Regions from separate parts of the Paenibacillus sp. Soil724D2 genome, predicted to be linked through region 4. Evidence: riboswitches for the same ligand, from Rfam matches in the RefSeq annotation. Region 4 holds a riboswitch; each other region holds the start of a gene.
What was found. Region 4 has a riboswitch for cyclic di-GMP ahead of ASG85_RS30420 (pyridoxal phosphate-dependent decarboxylase family protein). Riboswitches for the same ligand answer to the same signal wherever they lie in the genome.
Positions count from the first base shown of each region.

Region 1: another riboswitch for cyclic di-GMP. It lies ahead of ASG85_RS36745 (putative motility protein); the one in region 4 lies ahead of ASG85_RS30420 (pyridoxal phosphate-dependent decarboxylase family protein).
Region 2: another riboswitch for cyclic di-GMP. It lies ahead of ASG85_RS00475 (C40 family peptidase); the one in region 4 lies ahead of ASG85_RS30420 (pyridoxal phosphate-dependent decarboxylase family protein).
Region 3: another riboswitch for cyclic di-GMP. It lies ahead of ASG85_RS24210 (right-handed parallel beta-helix repeat-containing protein); the one in region 4 lies ahead of ASG85_RS30420 (pyridoxal phosphate-dependent decarboxylase family protein).

Region 1 covers NZ_LMRY01000001.1:424,474-429,663, reverse strand. Annotated here, with positions in the region: gene carB (carbamoyl-phosphate synthase large subunit) at 1-1,616, shown strand, start outside; gene pyrF (orotidine-5'-phosphate decarboxylase) at 1,712-2,401, shown strand; gene pyrE (orotate phosphoribosyltransferase) at 2,441-3,082, shown strand; cyclic di-GMP riboswitch class I at 3,164-3,249, shown strand; gene ASG85_RS36745 (putative motility protein) at 3,270-3,470, shown strand; gene ASG85_RS02085 (LysR family transcriptional regulator) at 3,998-4,870, opposite strand; gene dapA (4-hydroxy-tetrahydrodipicolinate synthase) at 4,994-5,190, shown strand, end outside.
Region 2 covers NZ_LMRY01000001.1:98,130-103,319, forward strand. Annotated here, with positions in the region: gene ASG85_RS00465 (hypothetical protein) at 1-414, opposite strand, end outside; gene ASG85_RS00470 (ribonuclease H-like YkuK family protein) at 562-1,155, opposite strand; gene ASG85_RS00475 (C40 family peptidase) at 1,262-2,215, opposite strand; cyclic di-GMP riboswitch class I at 2,380-2,467, opposite strand; gene ASG85_RS00480 (hypothetical protein) at 2,586-2,879, opposite strand; gene ASG85_RS00485 (thiamine pyrophosphate-dependent enzyme) at 2,950-5,190, opposite strand, start outside.
Region 3 covers NZ_LMRY01000033.1:23,959-29,148, reverse strand. Annotated here, with positions in the region: gene ASG85_RS24210 (right-handed parallel beta-helix repeat-containing protein) at 1-2,419, opposite strand, end outside; cyclic di-GMP riboswitch class I at 2,501-2,589, opposite strand; gene ASG85_RS24205 (copper amine oxidase N-terminal domain-containing protein) at 2,733-3,272, shown strand; gene ASG85_RS24200 (DUF4832 domain-containing protein) at 3,279-4,682, opposite strand; gene ASG85_RS24195 (NAD-dependent epimerase/dehydratase family protein) at 4,916-5,190, shown strand, end outside.
Region 4 covers NZ_LMRY01000056.1:16,569-21,758, reverse strand. Annotated here, with positions in the region: gene ASG85_RS30425 (ABC transporter ATP-binding protein) at 1-1,279, shown strand, start outside; cyclic di-GMP riboswitch class I at 2,253-2,338, shown strand; gene ASG85_RS30420 (pyridoxal phosphate-dependent decarboxylase family protein) at 2,432-4,102, shown strand; gene ASG85_RS30415 (methyl-accepting chemotaxis protein) at 4,108-5,190, shown strand, end outside.

The DNA of each region.
Region 1 (5,190 bases), on a different contig from region 4:
GCGCAGCAGAATTCGAAGCTTCAACGCCATACTACTATTCAACTTATGAGCAAGAAGATGAAGTTACGGAAACAACAAAAGAAAAAGTGGTCGTATTGGGCTCCGGTCCGATTCGTATCGGTCAAGGGATTGAGTTCGATTACTCCACGGTTCATGCGGTTTGGGCGATCCAGGCGGCAGGTTACGAAGCGGTTATCATCAACAACAACCCAGAGACCGTATCAACAGACTTCAATACGTCCGATCGCTTGTACTTCGAGCCTCTGTTCTTCGAAGATGTGATGAACGTGATCGAACGCGAAAACCCAATCGGGGTTATCGTTCAATTCGGTGGTCAAACAGCGATTAACTTGGCTGCACCTTTACACAAAGCGGGCGTACGCATTCTCGGTTCCGATCTGGAAAGTATCGATACAGCGGAAGATCGCAAGAAATTCGAAGCTTTACTTAGCAAGCTCTCGATTGCTCAACCACCAGGCGGCACCGTTACATCGGTTGACCAAGCTGTGGGTACAGCAGCGAAATTCGGGTATCCGGTTATCGTTCGCCCGTCCTACGTCCTAGGTGGACGCGCAATGGAAATCGTCTACTCCGATGAAGAATTGCTGAGCTACATGGAATATGCCGTGAAAATCAACCCTGAGCATCCGGTCCTGATCGACCGCTACATGCTTGGTAAAGAGGTAGAGGTTGATGCCATCTGCGACAGAGAAACGGTTCTAATCCCAGGAATTATGGAACATGTTGAACGCGCAGGGGTTCACTCTGGTGACTCTATCGCGGTTTATCCGCCGCAATCCATCTCAGATGAGATTAAACAACAAATTATCGACATTACGACGAAAATCGGCCTTGAGCTGAACGTAGTTGGTCTGGTCAACATCCAGTTCGTTATTCATAACGATCAAGTATATGTGATCGAGGTCAACCCGCGTTCTTCCAGAACCGTGCCTTTCTTGAGCAAAGTAACGAACATCCCGATGGCCAACGTGGCTACACGCGTCATTATGGGACAAAAACTGGCTGATATGGGCTACCAAGGCGGCTTATGGCCGGAAGACAAGTACGTGTCAGTTAAAGTGCCAGTGTTCTCCTTCGCGAAGCTGCGCCGTGTAGATACGACGCTCGGACCTGAGATGAAATCGACGGGCGAGGTAATGGGGCGCGATATCAATTTTGCCAAAGCTCTCTATAAAGGCTTAATTGGAGCGGGGATGAAAATTCCTGCAGCAGGATCTGTCGTAGTAACGGTTGCTGACAAAGATAAAGAAGAAGCGATTGAAATCTTAAAGGGCTTCTATCGACTTGGATATAAAATCATTGCAACAGGCGGAACGGCAGCAGCGATCGAACAAGCTGGTCTTCCGGTAACGACTGTGAATAAGCTGAGCGAGGGTTCACCTAACATTCTGGATCTTATCCGCAGCGGTGAAGCACAATTCGTCGTGAACACACTGACCAAAGGTAAAGAGCCAGAGCGTGACGGCTTCCGCATTCGTCGTGAAGCAGTAGAGAACGGTGTGGTTTGTATGACATCACTTGATACAGTAAGAGCGCTTGTTAATATGCTTGAAGCGATCAACTTCTCCTCACGTGCAATGCCAATTCATGTCTAAGACTATGCTTACGAAGTCAGTTTTGCTAAAGCAAAACTCTAAGGAGAGTGACGAACTTGAGTACACTAACTCGTACAGATGTTACTGGACGCATTATGGTCGCTTTGGATTATGCGAACGCAGAAGGTGCTGAAGGGCTGCTAAAGCAGCTCGAAGGCATCCCTTGCTACGTGAAGGTAGGCATGCAGCTGTTCTATGCTGCGGGTCCTGGCTTCGTCGCGAGTCTGAAGGATCGCGGCTACAAGGTGTTCCTCGATGTGAAGATGCACGACATTCCGAACACGGTCAAAGGCGGCGCGGAAAGCGTGACGCGCCTTGGGGTGGACGTGTTCAATGTCCATGCTGCCGGAGGCAAGCAAATGATGGAAGCCGCCTTGGAGGGTGTTGACAAGGGGCTAGCTGTAGGTGGTTCGCGCCCGATCGTTATTGGCGTGACGCAATTAACCAGCACAAGTAGGCAGGTGCTGAACGACGAGATCGGCCTGACCGGTACGGTTGAGCAGGCCGTCATTCGTTATGCCCGCTTGGCGCATGCTGCGGGGCTTCAGGGGGTCGTCGCGTCACCGCTTGAGGTGACCGCGATTAAGGCAGCATGCGGTGACGGGTTCGTCACCGTGACGCCAGGCATTCGCCCTGCGGGAGCCGACGTGGGCGACCAATCGCGCATCATGACACCAGCTGAGGCGTTCGCGCAGGGGACGGATTATGTCGTGATCGGCCGACCGATCACAGGCGCAGCGGATCCAAGAGCAGCAATTGAAGCGATTATCGATTCAATCGTTTAGCATGCTTGGTCTAACAACGGAAGGAACGGTGGTAGGAATATGAGTCAACTCGAAACAATCGCGCAGCATATTGCAGCATCATTATTAGATATAGAAGCGGTGGCACTTCGACCGCAGCAGCCTTTTACATGGACTTCTGGCCTGAAGTCGCCAATCTATTGTGACAATCGTCTGACGATGTCACACCCAGCTATACGCGAAGCGATCGCCGACGGCTTCGCAGCTTTGATTCAAGAGAAATTCCCGGATGCTGAGGTTGTTGCTGGTACGGCAACAGCCGGCATTCCTCATGCCGCTTGGGTTGCTCAGAAGCTAGGTCTCCCGATGATCTACATTCGTGATAAAGCCAAAGGACATGGCAAGGAAAACTTGATTGAAGGTACTGTGAAACCAGGTCAAAAGGTGATCGTGATTGAGGATCTGATCTCTACGGGTGGCAGTTCTTTGAAAGCAGCTATTGCTGTCAAAGAAGCTGGCGCTGTAGCGTTGGGTGTGCTCGCGATTTTCTCCTATCAGCTAGATAAAGCTACCGATGCATTCCAAGCTGCTGATATGCCACTGTACACACTTTCCAACTACTCTACACTGCTTGAAGTGGCTCTGGAGAAGGGGAAAATCAAACAAGAGGACATGGAATTGCTTCGTTCTTGGAGATTGAATCCTGCTGCGTTTGGTGTGTAGGTCTGTATTTGCTCAATTGCGAGGATTGACGAATTATGTAAGTATATCCTATACTGGATAAGTGATAGGTACTGCCTAACATCTGCGAAATGGCAAATGACGCGAAAGCGACAGACGCAAAGCTATAGGGGCTACTCGGTTACACCGTATGCTTGCCAGCTACCGAACGATGAGAGGAGGAGTGCTCGTGAATATCAATAGTGTTCTAACTGCGATTAGTGGTGGAGATGCTTTGAAGCAAGCCGTTGGCCTTCAGCTTTTAAGCAAAGTAAGTGATATGCAAGCAGCTTCATCTAGTACTTTAGTACAGGATTTTGCTAAATCCCAACAGCTGGTTACCGCTTCAGCGACACCGCATTTGGGTGGCAATCTCGATATCCGCATATAAGTTCATAACAGAAGAAGCTCTACCTTTACGAAAAGGAGAGCTTCTTTTTTCATTATTTAATTAATATGTTTTGGGTGATGTTTTTTTCTCTTCTGTGGGAGAACTTACAGTGTAGAGCGACGGGCCTAAATTAAAGTAACTTAGCATGTGAGAACTCTGATGGCTATGTTATAGAAAAGAGATCGTCAATTTATTCGACCAATCTTACTCTACATTGAGGTCCGGATAAATTGTCATATATCCTGGATTGAGGTTGCTGGATGAATGAAGGCTTATTCGTTGTTGAAAGATGTTGCAGAGAGTGCAACAATTGCTGCCTAAATCCATCTAATCTCCCTTAGATGTTGCATAACGTACAACAATTTGGTCCTATTAAGGCAGTTTCGTAACAAATGGGTTCGAAATGAGGTACAACTATAATTTTGCCAAATAGCCTTTAGGCGTGTAACCAGTATAGCCCATCTAACTTCACAAAGCTGCTGATCGACTCTAAAGGACGAAGTATCCGTTTTTCTTTCTGGAGGAGGTTAACCTTCTGTCAGTTGTCGAATGAATGTTTGCAAAGGCTGGGACATCCACTTTTTGGGGTGCAGCAGCAGTTGAAGGTCCAATTTCAAGTCTGAATGTGAAAAAGGAAGATGGGCAAGTTTTCCTTGTTCCAGTTCGTTCTGTACAGCAATTTGGGGCAGCAGGGCAATACCGAGCCCATTCATGACGCAGTGTTTTATGGTTTCTAAATTACCGAGTTCAAATCCAATTTGAAGCGGGACAGCATGATCTTTTAGTAACTTTTCAAACATACCTCGATAGATGCAGCCCTCTTCTGTAACGATAAATTCGGCTTGCTGAAAATCAGTTAGCTGTATTTGTGTTCGTTTCGTTAGCGGATGCTCAAGCGGTGCCACCAAAACTAAAGGTTCTTCCCTGACCTTTGTACAAGCAAGTGTGGTATCTGCAGGATAACGATCTAGTAGGAGTCCAATGTCATAGTCCCCATCTCTTACTTTGGTAATAAGGGAAGCTTCACTATCAGGGAAGAGCTGGATATTCAGTCCAGGAAATTGTTGTTTCAGCACATGTAAATAGGGTGGTAAATAGTAAGCAGCGAGTGAGTTAATCGTACCTATCGTCAGTGTTCCACTGACTTCGCTTGTTATCATTTCTTTGGATTGATCATAGAGGTCAAGCATTTGCAAGACTAGCTTTAGCAAGCTTTCACCGGGTGCAGTTAACCGAAGCTGACGCCCGTATCTTTCGAAAAGAGGGACCCCATATTCTCGTTCCAACTTTTGTATTTGCATCGTAATACTCGATTGCGCATAGCCCAATTCTTCAGCAGCTCGTGTAAAACTCTTTCTCCGTGCAACCTCCCGAAAGGTTCGGAAATAGGTTAAATCCATGGGAACCCCTCGCTTTATTATTAAAATTTTTGATGAGTCTTATCATTTATTATAGCTAACTGTGATCCAATGATCCATGCTAAAGTGAATATACAAATGAATGAGGACTGGGAGATGATTGGAATGTTAAGAGAGAAAGACTTACATGGGATCTATGTTCCCATTATTACGCCGTTTGATGAGGAACACGAGGTGGATGCATCCTCTTTTTATAATCTTGCTTATAATTTATTTCAAGATGAGGTAGACGGACTGGTCGTCAATGGGACAACAGGGGAATCGCCGACGATTACGAATGAGGAGATGTCGATCTTATTCGA
Region 2 (5,190 bases), on a different contig from region 4:
ATCTAACTGATCAGTTAACAGAGCAGCCTGTTCTTTGATGGCGGTCAGAATTAATTCGGTTTCAATGGGGTCGAAATTGTCCCCATACTCCTCATTGTCAATCGCATAAACAACCACCAAGGTGACATGCTCATTTATTGGTAAAGGAGGGCTTTTCCGCCAAGGAACAGTTAATGCTTTTTCAATTTTTTTCTTATTAAAAGATTCCTCGAAGAAAGCAATCAGCTCACCAATCATTTGCTTCACGAAGCCATCGTCTTCTTCCTCTAACATGATTGGCTCACTGCCTGTCTGAAGCTCGTATAACTCCTGAATGCTGGTATAAGGTATCACATAAGTAACAGGCTGTTCTGGCAGCATTAACTGACCATGCACGGCTAGCATAACGGCTTCGATAATAAAAGTTTTGCTCATCTTGTTCTCCCCTTTCTCTTTAACCTTGTAGAAGCATTATTTCGCTAAGAAGCTGAGGAATCCTCTTTTCAATACCTTCTCAACCAAACAAAACCGTCAGTTCCTATGATCGAGGAGACCACATCGAACTAACGGTTTCTATAACTTTTATAGGATGCCATCGATGACCTCATGATTCTCATAAATTGGCTGATACGGCTTCTTCGAAAAACGGTTGGCATAAGCCGAAGCTACATAACAATCCGGTTTAATAACAGGAACCATGCCGACGGATTCCACTCTCCTTACCATCTCTTGGACGAATTTAGCCGTCCGGTTCTTATTCTCATCGTCACCTGCATCAATATGAATAAACATATCAAAGGAAGCACCCTGATACAGATGTGGAAGAATGATGTTTTCCATATCCTGTCGCTTAGACTCATCAAAATACATCGCAATCTCTTCACTCAGAGCAGTTTCCATCGAAAGTTTTTCTCTAATCGAATGTAGGGCCCGATGAACGATGACTTGACGATAACACGCCCACGCTCCTTTTCCTAACCGCTGGATAACTACACCAGTAATGAATTTCGTATGACCTTGGTGTACCTGACAATCCGTACCAATAATAAATTTGTAGGTTGCTACGGGGTCGTGACGCATGAAATGGAGAATACGCTCGTGTACGGTATCTAGGTTTAGTCCTCTTTCCGTTGTGTTCCGAAATTCCAGTGGATGGGTCGTCGTCAAAGGTTTCAAAGATAAGGTTCTTCCTTTCTTCTTAGAATGAGGAAGAAGCGGATGCTGAAGCTGCATCCGCCCCTATCTATAGTATATGGCAAAGTTCCTCTGATCGAACCATCACTTATCGTAAAACATGGCCGCCGTACAAAAATCGATTTTCCCATTGCTTTCCAGCGATCGTATCCATACGAACACCGCCGGATTCGATCGAATACGTATGCAGCATATTCCCATTTCCTAAATATAGTCCAACATGCGTGATCGGTTCTGTAAGAACGTTCACATTATCATAATCTGATGCTTTACTCCCTTTGTAGCTGCTGAAGAACATCAGATCCCCACGTTTCAAACTTGTCCAGTCCTTACTAACAGGACCTAACGATTTAACATAGTTGCCTTGTGCTTGTGAATCGCTAGGAACGGATAATCGTAGAGCATCCCAGAACATCGTTTGAATGAAATCCGAGCAATCGAAGGTCGTGGTATCGTTGCGTTCCGAACCAAATTCATAAGGAGTGCCTAAGTAAACTTTGCCAGCTGCAATAACGGCTTCAATTTCTTCGGCGAGAGGCAGATTGGGTTTGATGACGGAGAAATCAGTGCTTATGTATTTACTATTTGTGCTTATATAACCGCTAATTCCATTGGCATCTTGGATTTGGTACCAACTATCGTTGACTTTTTCTTTAACGAGGACGTCTTCCCCTTTACTAAGCATCCGAATAACCTTAGAGCCGGGATCGGAAGCTGGAAGTGTGCGAAAGTTTACGCCATAAATGATTTCCGCATTGCTAATTATTTTTATGTATTTGCTATTCGTCGAAACATAACCGCTTACACCCTGCGCATCCTTGATTTTATACCAATTCGTCGTTACATAGTCGGTGACAGTGACAATTTCGTTTGTTTTCAATAACCGTATAACATTACTTGCAGTACTAGCTTGATCTCTGAAACTTACGCCCGAAACAATTTGGGCCTTCGTCGTTATCCCCTCATCTGCCTGAATAGCTGCCGGGACTACAAAAGTAAGCGCTAAAACTAGCATACCAAGGACGATCGTCCATTTTCTCATCGTCATACCTCCATAGGTTTATATCACTCTAGCTGTATTTGAGTTACGTAAAACCGTACTGACGAAATGGATAATTTGAACCTGACACTTCCTCTTCATCGTAAAAAGGATGACCCTTTTGCCTCAACTGGGTCATCCTCTTCTTGTAGAAGGGTCCCATCGCATTCGACAGCTGGCTAGCACTCTGCTTTAGGCACGAGAGCCCCTGTAGCTTTGCGTCCCAAGCTTTCGCTCGGTTTGCCATTCCGTTGTGATGTTAATTTTTTCATTCGCATCCTTATTATAGTTTGAGGGGGCCTTCACGAATATAGGCGAAAGGTTGCGTTTGTTGTCGAAATCATAGTGGCTGCGTACCTATTGACGCTATGGTTTATTTTTCCGGTTTACGGACTTCCGGTTTTCGTGTAAGAGGCCAAAACACTTGCAAATTAGGGTCATTTTTCAACTTCACATTGCAGAGCTTCATTTCCCCTTCCTCAAGCTCAGTCACATGCCAAGTATCCGTCTCCATTCCCCCAACGTTGTGTAGAAAAGCAGAATACTGCTGCTCAGCCGCTTCTAAATCCGGCCAAAATTTAACGCCATAATAGGCTAAACCGTAGTGATTGACTTGTGTACATGTGAAAATCTGTTGCGATGTTTTGTGCTGCAGTACATAGGGCATCTTTCATTCCTCCGATAAAAAGGCACGTTCACCATCATGGTGAATGTGCCTTCATTTTTATGATGACGACTTATAAATAAGCATTCTCATGCTTCGCTTTTAACATATTCCAACGGCGTTCAACTTCCGTCTCGAACGATTTCAGGGAACCTTCATATTCAGGCTTCGTCATATGCTTCGTTTTCCCCATCGTCTTGAGCCAATCCGACAGTGGAATCTTCTTGCTCTTATCCTCCGGGTTATACGTGATGGACGTAACTCCGTGCTCTACTTCATAGAGCGGGAAGAAGCAGGAATCTACCGCAGCTCCGACGATATTGGAGCCTTCCTGGTCATCCGACAACCAGTTGAGTGGACAGGCAATGAGAATTTTCCCATATACCAATCCTTCATTTTGGGCGTACCATTGTGCTTTCGCGGCTTTCTTTACAAGATCCTGCGGATACGCTTCCGACCCCGTAAATACATACGGAATATGGGTAGCAGCCATAATTTGCGCTGTATCCTTGTGATGGAACACTTTACCACCCTGATGCTTCCCAACGTTCGAAGTCGATGTGCGATGACCCATTGGCGTCGAATAAGACAACTGCGCACCTGTATTCATGTATCCCTCGTTATCGTACTCGAGGATAATCATTTTATGATTGCGCAAAGCCGCTCCGATCGCCGGTCCCATGCCAATATCCATCCCGCCGTCACCAGTAATCATCACGAAGGTGAAATCGTCCTTCAAACCCAAATGGTCGAGCTCGCCACGTCGCTTGCGCTCCCAGAACATCTCCACAACCCCTGAGAGGGTCGCTGCGCCGTTCTGGAACAGATTATGAATATACGTCGCTTTGTGAGCCGAATACGGATAACCTGTCGTTACAACCATGGCACAGCCTGTATGGAAGATCGAGACAATATCGCCTTCAATCCCCTTGAAAAACAGCTCCAAGCCAGAGAAAATGCCGCAGCCTGGACATGCGCCATGCCCCGGCGCAATACGCTTTGGTTTCTTCGTCAATGCACGTAAAGGCGGGATACGTACATTCAGCTTGCCCGTGTTCTCATCCGGTGTTACCGTGATGAGTCCCGTCTTCAAATCCTCATACTTCATCGGCGTCAACACCCGCTTCGGCGCTTTTGAAAGATCACCTGGCGTGTGGCCATAGTAATCGAAGGGAACCTCAACCTTGCCGCTTTGTACAGCGTCAATGGCAAATTGGAACAAATTATGCCCGTCTTCGGCATAAAAGTCCTTGCCACCTAAGCCGTAGATTCGGCTTATGACAAGCGTATCTCTGTTCCCGTGTGTGAACAGCGCCGCTTTAATTTCGTTGACCATATTGCCGCCATGGCCGCCATAGGAATCCGCGCGATCGCCAACGGTGATCGCCTTCACATGCTGCAAAGCTTCAGCGATCTGCTTTGCTGGGAATGGACGGATGATATTCGGCGCGATCGATCCGGCCTTTATGCCCTTCTCGCGGAGCTGGTCGACGACGTCTTTGATGATTTCGGAAGCCGAATTCATCAAGAACACGGCGACTTCCGCGTCCTCCATCCGATATAGCTCAAGAATCGGATAATCACGGCCTGTCAACTCAGCATATTCCTGCCGAATACGGTCATAAACACCTTCAGCGTTATACATGGCCATGGACTGCTGGTAGCAGTTATTAATATAATCCGGCTCATTCATATAAGGACCTACGGTAATCGGATTATTACGATCTAGCGTATCTGGGAAGCCCTGTGGCTTCTCACCGACGAAAGCATGCACATCCTCACGATGCGCGAACGTTTGTACTCTACGTTTTTGGTGGGACGTGAAATAACCGTCCGAAGCAACCAATACTGGCAATCGAACTTCTGGATCTTCAGCCAGCTTTAAAGCTATGATATTCATGTCATAGACTGCTTGAGGGTCGCGACACATCACAATCGGCCATCCCGTATTTAAAGCATAGTACAAGTCAGAGTGATCCCCATGAATATTCAGCGGTCCGGATACGGAGCGGCATACCAAGTTCATCACCATGGGAAAGCGTGTCCCGGATTGTACCGGCATTTGTTCCAACATATACAAATAACCGTTGGCACTTGTCGCGTTAAATACGCGGCCGCCAGCAGTTGAAGCGCCATAACATATGCCTGCCGAACCATGTTCACCGTCTGCTGGAATGAGCACGATGTCATGCTGTCCGTTGGACTTCATAAGATCTAGAAATTGGGCAACCTCCGTAGATGGAGATATCGGAAAATATCCCATAACATGATAATTAATTTGATGAGCCGCATATGCCGCCATCTCGTTACCTGA
Region 3 (5,190 bases), on a different contig from region 4:
TTATAACGGCTTGTGTTGGCACCGGTGTTGGCACTGGTGTTGGTACCGGTGTTGGCACTGGTGTTGGTACCGGTGTTGGCGCTGGTGTCGGTATCGGTGTTGGCGCTGGTGTCGGTATCGGTGTTGGCACTGGTGTTGGCACTGGCGTTGGTACTGGTGTTGGCACTGGTGTTGGTACCGGTGTCGGCACTGGTGTTGGTACTGGTGTTGGTACTGGTGTTGGTACCGGTGTTGGTACTGGTGTTGGTACCGGTGTTGGTACTGGTGTCGGTACTGGTGTTGGTACTGGTGTTGGTACTGGTGTTGGTACTGGTGTCGGTACTGGTGTTGGTACTGGTGTTGGTACTGGTGTCGATACTGGTATTTGTTCACTACTACTTATCGTGATAAGCGTTCCTGTCTGCGGGAGTTTATCCATCTTTGAATCGTTCAAGATGTATCCCACTTGAATAGCATTTCCATCTGCTACAGCTAAACTAACTAATGGAATCGAAACTTCAAGAACGCCATTTGTTGCAATGTAATTTTTCGTATCTTGAAAATTAGCTACCTTCGTCCACGACCAATTGGTTCCGCCTGTTCCGCTGTAACGATATAATGAACCATTTTCCAATAAGTAGTCGGCTCCGCTCGAGCTCCAATTGGAAGTAATAAATCCAGTAGTTGAATTCTTATCCGTGTTTAAATAGATTTGGTGTTTGGTAGCTGTGCCGCTCCATTGAGCGAGCAAGTTCAAGCTGGAGTTATCAATTTTTGCTTTTAGCACCATCGCGTTGGAAGTACCCTTGCTTAGAAGAGGCATCGCATCCCAATCTGTTGAATTCCCATCTATAACTAACGATGAGCTCGGTACCGGATTCGCAGGTATTAATCGTGCAGTAAACTCATGAGCACCAATGTCGATGGTAGCACCTTGTATTCTAGCTGATCCTGCGAAATCATCAGTTGCATTGGGGAAAGCTCCAGCAAATCCTTTATCAATAGCTGGAGAGCCCTCCTGCAAGTTAAAATTATTCGTAGCCTTGTCTACAAATTTAGGGTCATCAAATACGGAATTAGCATCATTACCTGTGGCAGTCTTATACGAATTCCACGTTGTATAGGTGATACCTTGCCATTTCCATACACCCTTATCCATTCCGCTAGTTGTATAGAATAAGTTATAATCCAGGACATTTGCTGAGCCGCTTGTGTTTGTCTTGCTTATCATGGTTTTTTGCGATTGGCTGTAAATGATATTGTTTTTTATACTGTTGTTTACCATATTCCATTGAAAACCTATATCTCCATACCCTTGTACGAGGGTATCGTTTTCTACAAAGGTATTATTTACTATGATATTATTACTTGCCCCGCCTCTACTAGAAGAAGAACCACCCATAATTAAACCTGCTCCATAATTATGGTGAATCAAGTTATTTTGCACTTTAATAGCGCTTGTCATCTTACCTGCATTCTCACTTGCAAGTTCGATCCCAAAATCATTGCCATACACATGATTCTTTTCTATTACGATATTCGTCGCACCGTCTGCATAAATGCCTCCAGCAGCGTGTACACCTCGGTACGCAGGGTTTATGGAAGAATCAATATGATAGACGGTATTTTCGGCAACTCTTCCATTGCGTGTTTGATCCACACACGAACTGGCACACGCCCCGTAAAATCCCGCTAACTCAATACCAATATTATTATTGTCATGAACTTTGTTGTGCGTAATTTCAAAACCATCAATATTTCCGCTTAACGTCAAGGATTCACTCCAACCCGTGACAAGATCATGTATATCATTACCGCTTATCGTAAGGCTAGTTATTGCCGTTGTAGTATTTCCCAGTACATGTATACCATGTGCATTACCGCTGCTGGCCGTATTCTTAATATCATGGATGTTATTATTTAGAATTTGAATGTTTGTACTTCCGTTTGTTACTCGAATTGCTGCCGGGTCTGAGGAACTACTGGAAGCGACTAGATTCGCTAGCTCGAAACCAACGATTTTGATATAACTCGATTTTGACAAATAAAACAACGACTGATTGGAGCTAGTTAGTGTTAAGCCTGTACCATCAATAATAGGAGTTTCCCCGGCGTAATTCAGAAATTGAATGTAGCCTCCGCTTGCGGAACCTGATACTTGAATCGTGACTAGCTCCCGATATGTGCCGCCTCTAACGTATACAGTATCTCCTGGAATAAGTACATTTGCTGCTTTCTGAATGGTTTTCCACGGAGCAGTTAATGTACCCGCATTACTGTCATTCCCTGAAGTGGATACATAATAAGTGTTTCCACCTGCAGCTTGAACTGGAGTAGCGGAAAAGCCAGTTGCAAACAGCACCCAGATCATCATACTTACCAGTATTATAGATACACTTGACGTTAGAAAACCAAATTTACTTCTTTTCATTACATCCATATCGTCAACACCTCATTCTTTATTATAAAAAGAAATAGGATACCGAAGTACGGTATCCGCAAGGTCCACGAATTCGTCAGCTTCGGCAACTGGCTGGCAACTCTTCATCGGAAGAGGAAGCCCCTATAGTTTTGCGCCCCTTGATTTCCCAAGGTATGCCTTTTCGGTTTTATAAATTCACATTAATCAAAAAAGGTCGACAATTCTATAGTTCTAAATGCCTATTATTAAAAAATTTGTAGTTTTTACTCCCAAATGATAGGCTTATTTAAATTAGATTAAAAATCACCAGTAAAATAAAGGAGTTTTTGCATTGAAAAGGAAGGTCGTTTTTTCATGTATACTTGTTCTTGCAATTGGGTTAGGAACTACAATTGGTGTTCATGCCGTCTCCGATATTCGTATTATTGTCGACGGGAAATCGGTAGATTCCAGCGTTGAACTTATAGATGATAGCAGCTATGTCCCTTTACGTTCTATAGCAGAAATGTTCGGCGCTAATGTCGAATGGGATAATAAAACACGTACAATTAATATCATTTCACATCGTCGTATGCTAACTGATGCTTCTACGGTATATAAAGAAAACGGTATTACCTTTTCCAATCTGTCCTTAGTAAATAAAGAATTTGGTTGGGAAATTACCACCGATGTTTGGAATGGGGAAGACGTTAATTACCGCGGTCTTCACTTTAAGGCTAGCTTTTTTGATCAAAAGGAACGATTGCTTGGTACCTCTGACGGCTACCTGTTCGACCTGAAGCAAGGCGAGACTAAGGTAGCTAACCTTGTCACAACTGACGATCTAAGCAATTATAAATATGTTCAATTTCAAATTGACCTCACCTATTAAGAGTGCTTATTGTACATTTACTATCCCCAAAGAATAACGTCCATCCTCCCGCTTCCCTTGAATCGCTAGCTCAATGCCGGGATTGCCGCTTTCAGGATCAATGATGCCAACGCATAATGTATATTTACCTATTGGTATCGTTGCAGGGATCTTTAAACTTAAAGTGGACTTTTGTATGCCAGGCAACCAACTGCGAATATCAACTTGGACGCTTTCGCGGTGAACTATCTTTCCTTCTGCATCTGCCAGTGATAGTTCGAGTGGCCAATTGAAATAGAAGGGTGCAACTCCTTTATTCTCCATAACCATATTCACAACAAGCTTCTCGTTTGGCTTTACCTTTGTTTGATGCGTCTCTGTCTTGAGAACATATCGATACCCCATTGTATTCAAAAGGCGTTCTACATTCCCTTGATACTTACCCTTATATGATTTAAATGATGGTAAATTGGGACCTAGCCATGTGGTATGGCTCTCCCTTGCCTGTGCAATGGTTTCATCGATTGCATTGTTGGCTATATATTTATTCTCGTCTTCGGAGTATGCAAACTCTCCGCCGCTCGGTGCATATATCCAATGTTCCGGCATAGCTGGCATTTTCTCTTCCGTTAGCCACGATGTATACCCGTTATGAATCCAATTGATAAAACCACTCATGGTCTCCTGTTTATCTCCAAACACATCATTAAATAGACCCAAATGATTCGATTTTGCTATTTCATGCGGCCTTCTCATCAGCAGAGGTTTGTCCGGAAACTCCCCTAGATATGCCTCTACGTACTGATCGGTAACAGCTGCTTTAGGAAATGGTTCTGAAACTCCACCTTGTCCACTTTTTGTGTGCCACTCTCCCCAATGTCCTACACTGCCTACCTCAACGAAAGCAATTCGAGCATCATGGTTGTATCTCTCACCCAATTTTTGGATCAGCTTCCGATGTTCCTCTATTAGCTTTTTGTTCTCATAATTAGGACTAAAACCCTTTCCATAACTTGTGTTATACCAGGAGCCTTCTTCCCCAATTTCCTCGTACAACCAATCTGGAATATCCATATGACTAGTATCCGAAGTATCATCCAAAATTAGGCGGAAGATAATCTTTACATTCTCACTCTTCCAACGCTTAAATTGATTCTTTTCCTCTAGCTTGTCGAATGCATATATTCCTTTTGCAGCCTCTAATTCCCTCCAAGTAAAGTCAAAGAAAACAAGGCGATGAGGCTCTTGATAAGGACCCCAGCGTGCATCAGGAGCAAATCCCATGTAGGGATTGTTTAAAACACTGCCTATCTCTGTAGGCGAAAACTTAATTGTCTCTCTCTTTTTAACTTCTGCACTCACAAGGGTGATTGATACTGTCATCAAGGATAGGGCTGTCAAAATTCCTATAACTTTATATTTGCGCTTCATTAATATCGCCTTTCAACCAGTTATTTGGACAGTATTCTACTCTAAAATCAACCAATTAGCGAGATATATCACGCTAGTTCGCAAAATATTAACTATTTGTAAAAATCAATCTAAAGATTCAACAAAGTTTGTATATTTATGTTGTTTTTCGTCGTAAAACAGCATAGAATAGTCTTTTAGAACTACTTTTATGGGTCTAAATATTAAAAATGGAAATTATGGGGTGTTTACAAATGCGAGTATTAATTACAGGCGGTCTAGGTTTTATTGGATCCCATGTCGCCGAGCGCTTCTACAAAGAAGGGCATCAAATTTTCATCATAGATAATCTATCCTCAGGAAATCCTGAGAACTTGAGTACACCTTATAAATTATATTCATTAAATGTTGAGAGTTCAAAATGTGTAGAGGTTTTTAATAGTCATAAGTTTGATGTTGTTGTTCATCTAGCTGCACAAATCAACGTTGCTACATCTTTAGAGAATCCCTTTCTGGATGCCAAATCAAA
Region 4 (5,190 bases):
AACGCTTTACAGCATGATAGTGATTCCCATCATTGTGCTCATAGCTATAAGCTTTCGCAGATATATGCGCAAAACCTATCAGCTTTCCAGGACGCAGCTGTCTCAAATGGTTGCTTTTGCCGCTGAGAATTTATCCGGGATGCATCTCATTCAAGCTTTTCATCAAGAAAAGGAACAGATGAATCGCTTCACTGATCGGAATCTAGGATATTTCCGTGCAAATTTGAGAGAAATTCGTACCAATGTTTTGTTCAATCGTTCCTTTGATATTTTAGGGAATTTATCGGTAGCTTTTATCACCTGGATTGGCGGTATTGCTGTGTTCGATAAAACGATTGAATTCGGAGTTTTGTATGCTTTCATTACGTATATACGGCAGTTTTTTCAACCGATTAATAACATTACACAGCAATGGAATACCCTTCAATCTACAACGGTGTCTGTCAATCGAATTTGGAATATATTCGCCATTCAACCGGAAGTAAAGGATAAGGAAGGCATGTTGTCACCCTCGTTGTCCGACGTGAAGGGGGACATTCATTTCAACCATGTGCATTTTGGTTATTTGAAGGATACAGCTGTCATTGAGGATTTAGAGCTTCATATTGAGCCCGGTGAAATGATCGGTATTGTGGGGACGACGGGCGCTGGGAAAAGCTCGTTGATTAGTTTGCTTTGCCGCTTTTATGATGTGCAGGAAGGGAGTATCCGCATTGACGGCACGGATCTGCGGGATATCCCGCAGGCTGATTTACACCGAATGGTTGGACTTGTACAGCAGGAACCGTACTTATACGCAGGCAGTATTTTGGACAATGTTCGGATGTTTGATGAAACTATAACGCGTGAGGAAGTTATTGAGGCATGCCGAATGGTTGGGGCAGACAATCTCATTTCACGAATGAAAGATGGTTATGAGACACGCATATCAGAGAGAGGAAGCGGGCTTTCCGCAGGAGAGAGACAACTGATCTCATTCGCGCGAATTATCGTATTCAAGCCGAAAGTACTGATTCTTGACGAAGCTACAGCGAATTTGGACTCCCAAACGGAGCAGTTGATTCAATCCGCGCTGCAGGTCGTAGCCGAGGGAAGAACGACACTTGTTATCGCACATCGCATCTCGACCATTATGCATGCTAACCGCATCATTGTGATGAGTCAGGGGAAAATTGTTGAAGAAGGGAACCATGCACAATTACTTGCGCTTCGTGGCTATTACGAGCAATTATATCTCCATTCACAGGGGAATATGGATGCTGCACAAACTATTTCATAACATGAATGCGCCGCAACTGAGGTTGTGAAAATAAGCTTTGTCGGACTCCTTGTTAGGAAGTCGTGACGAAGCTCATTTTACCGCATAAGTAAGAATAAGTTATAGGGTAACGATGGCCCCTTTCTTATCGGCGATAAAAGCTACATCTATACGCACTCGCTCACCTTTGAATGGTCTCAATAGTGGTTTTCTCAACTGATAAGATTTTATATGTTTTGGGTTTGGGGTGAGCGAAGCTTACCCCTTTTTTATTATTGTTTTGTTTTGGAGTAAGTGAAGCTTCCGCCCTGATTACCCCAGTAATAAGAAGGGGTGTTTTGTGTGCTGATATATGGGAGAACCGGGGAAATAGGAGGGTAAGTTGCATAACGTACAACATTTATCCTTGATTTGTTCTGTGAAGGCTGAAGATGTTGTATGTTGTACAACAATTCAGCCTATTTATAGGCATTTGGGCTGCTTTGGCAGGAATTGTTGTATTTTCTGCAACATTCGTGAGGAAAACGTGGATTTGCTTGCAAATTGTTGTATAATCTACAACAATTCACGATTGAGTAAGTGTGCATGGTTACACATATGCCTTGGGCGCAATCATATGTTGCGCGTCAACCATTAGGCCCTTTTTTTTATCTAGATTCCTAGATTCTCCACTTCATTTAACCAGAACGGTGTTATCACCGTCCATAAGTTGGATTAGCTTTATCGATATAAATAAGCCCTGTATCCTCGTATTTGCGTGTCATGACAAGATTTCTTTTATTACTGGAATAACTGTCTCGAAAAGAGACAATCGAACCTATTTTACCACGATCCAAGGGAAAATGTTAAAAAAGCAATATAGTTACAATATAATATCTTTACAAACAATACTGGAAAATTGTGTTGTTTTATTTATATTACTATACTATACTAATGTATAAAATTGTAAAGTTTTGTTGTCGATTATTGTCGAAGATGGGAATTTTCACCTACAACTTTATAACGGCAAACCTATTGAAAAATAGGGACGCAAAGCTAGAGGGACTACATCCGACAAGGATATGTCAGCCAGTTGCATTGTAGCAATTGGTGGAATAGGGCATTTATGCCTATGTTTCTCCTTTTTTTTGTGAACATTTTCGTCAAGCAATTCTATCGATAGGAGAGAAATGAATGAGAGAGAAAAGATTAACAAATGTACAGCAATTATTCCCCAGTGAGGATGGAAACCGACAAACGCGACAAATGGTTTTGCGGCTCATTGAACAACTAGTAACAGGAGTGGATGGTCTCAAAAACCCGGATGGCGTCAATCTCAAGGGCGAGAAAAACCGAACAGGGACTTTCTATAACAATCTAATTCGAGAAAGCTCCATTCCTAATGGCAGCGTCCCCCTAGAGGAAGTTAATACAGAGCTATTGAAATTGCTGCATGATCATCCTTATCATACGAAATATTTTTTAACGAATATTTTACCGATGGCAAGCATCCCGGGGATTATGGGCATGATCGCGGCATTTTTGGTTAATGGCAACAATTTATGGGATGTATACGGCCCAGCCGGAGCTGAAGCTGAAGTAAGAGTCATCAGCATGATGTCCAAATTAATAGGCTATGATGCGCTGAAAAGCGGCGGGTATACGACATGGGGCGGACAAGGAGCTGTATTCTCAGGTCTCCGGATAGCGATCGCTAAATTCGTTCCGGACGCATTGCAAAAAGGTGTTCCCGACAACTTGTATGCTTTTTGTTCCGAAGCCGCTCACTACAGCTTGTTTAAATCTATGGAGGCATCAGGCATAGGGAGCGATAGATTGATTAGAGTTCGCACGAATGCTGACAGCTCCATGGATGTGAATGATCTGAGAGTTAAAATGGAAGAAGTGATCGCACGAGGCGGAATTCCGATTTACATTGTAGCTACGACAGGAACGACGGATGCCATGGGGATTGACGATTTGGAGCAAATTTATGCTGTGTCTGACAAGGCAGCCGTTCATCATGGGTTGCTTAGACCTCATATTCATGCAGACTCTGCTTTAGGTGCGTTCTTTGCTTTCTTTAATGACTATGATTTCATCTCCAATCCACTCGAATTAAAGAAAGATGTCGCTCAGGCTTTAATTTCTATCCAAAGCAAGATGAGGCATTTGCATTTGGCCGACTCGCTTTGCTTCGATTTTCAAAAGCTGGGGCAAACCCCTTACCTGACAAGCTTATTTCTGGTCAAGGATGCCGCCGATTTAAGGCTCATGGATCTGCATCCGGATGAAACGCCCTATGTCGGACATCGGGGATACGGACAGTATCACACCGGTTATACGTTGGAGTGCTCGCGCATGGCTAGCTCCATCAGCATTTACAGTGCTCTGCTTGCATTCGGCGTTCAAGGGTATCAGCAATTGCTGGCTCAGTTCGTTGAGGTTAATCTTGCTTTCCGGGAAGCGCTTCGCCAAGAAATCCCTCATGCTGAAATCGTTAATAACGACAACCCTGGCATCATTACACTATTTCGTATATATCCGGAAGGCAGTCCGCATTTTCAAGAAGAAGTTTCAGGCAAGTGCACGCTTAAGGAAATTGAACGGAATAATAAATTTAACGAGCGTTTATTCGAAATGCTTGGGAATCATCGCGATCGTATATTTTTTGGCGATACCAAAAAGCATCTGCTTGTTCAAACGAAGGATGATTGTTCTGTTGCTCTTTACGCGACAAAGATTTTTGTCATCTCCCCTTATACGGAGACCAAACATGTACATGAAATTATTCAATATTTGAAGGAAACTGTAGCGCAAGTCTACGAGAAATATTCCGAAACATCGCTATTAAGCAGGAGGTAATTGAAGTGGCAAAGCATGCTCCAAATAAAATAATAAACTGGTTCAGAGGACAAATCGCGGTGAAGATGACGAGCAGTATCTTACTGCTGCTGTTATTCGTATGCGCAGCCTTCTCCGTCTCTTCCTATTTGGCCAGCAAAAGTTTAACAACGAAGCTTGAGGATCAATTTGTTCTAAGATTAACGACAAACATTGAAAATGTTTCAAAATATATGACTTCTATTCCCGAACATGCAGATGAAATTACAGGCAAAGATCAACCGGCTTATACCAAAATAAAACAGCAATTTGAACAATTTAAAAAGCAAGACTCTCTTGAGAATGTTTATGTCTTGCAGAAAGTTCAGAATAAAGATCAAATCGTCATTTTAACCGGAGTTGATGAAGATTTCGGCACCGAGTATCCCTTTACGCCTGAAATGAACAGCGCGATCAAAGAAAATAAATTAACGATCAGTGAGATTTACAAGGACGAATTTGGTATACATAAATCTGTCTTTGTTCCCCTCAAAAATGTTAAAGGCGAAAACGTCGGAATTCTCGGGATTGATTTAGATGCCTCAGTCGTTCCCAAAACGAAGCAAGAATTGTTATGGACAACCTTTACGATTACCTTAATCGTTATAGTCGTAGGCGGTCTGATAGCCTTCTTCATAAGTCGAAGTGTGACGAGACCGGTCATTCAGCTGATGCGTGTAACAGAAAAGGTTGCTGCCGGAGATTTATCTGCACAAGTCGCAATCCAGCGAGTAGATGAGATCGGTAAATTGGCAAATGCTTTTAACGAGATGCGTCAGAATTTAGATTCCCTGATCCGCCAAATATTTTCTTCATCCAACCTTATTACCAATACCAGCGCGCAATTGTATCAGTCTGCGGACGAATCCAGCTCTAGCAGCGCGCAGGTTGCCGTTTCCATGAACAGCATGAACGAAGGGGTTGCTGAAGTTGTTTCTTCCATTACAGAGAGTACTTCATCCATCGTTGAGATCAATACGGAATTATCAGAAGTAACATCTGAAGTCAAAGAGATGCAGGAAATGGCCCACAAGGTAGGTGCACAATCTGCAGACGGTCAGCAGCTTGTT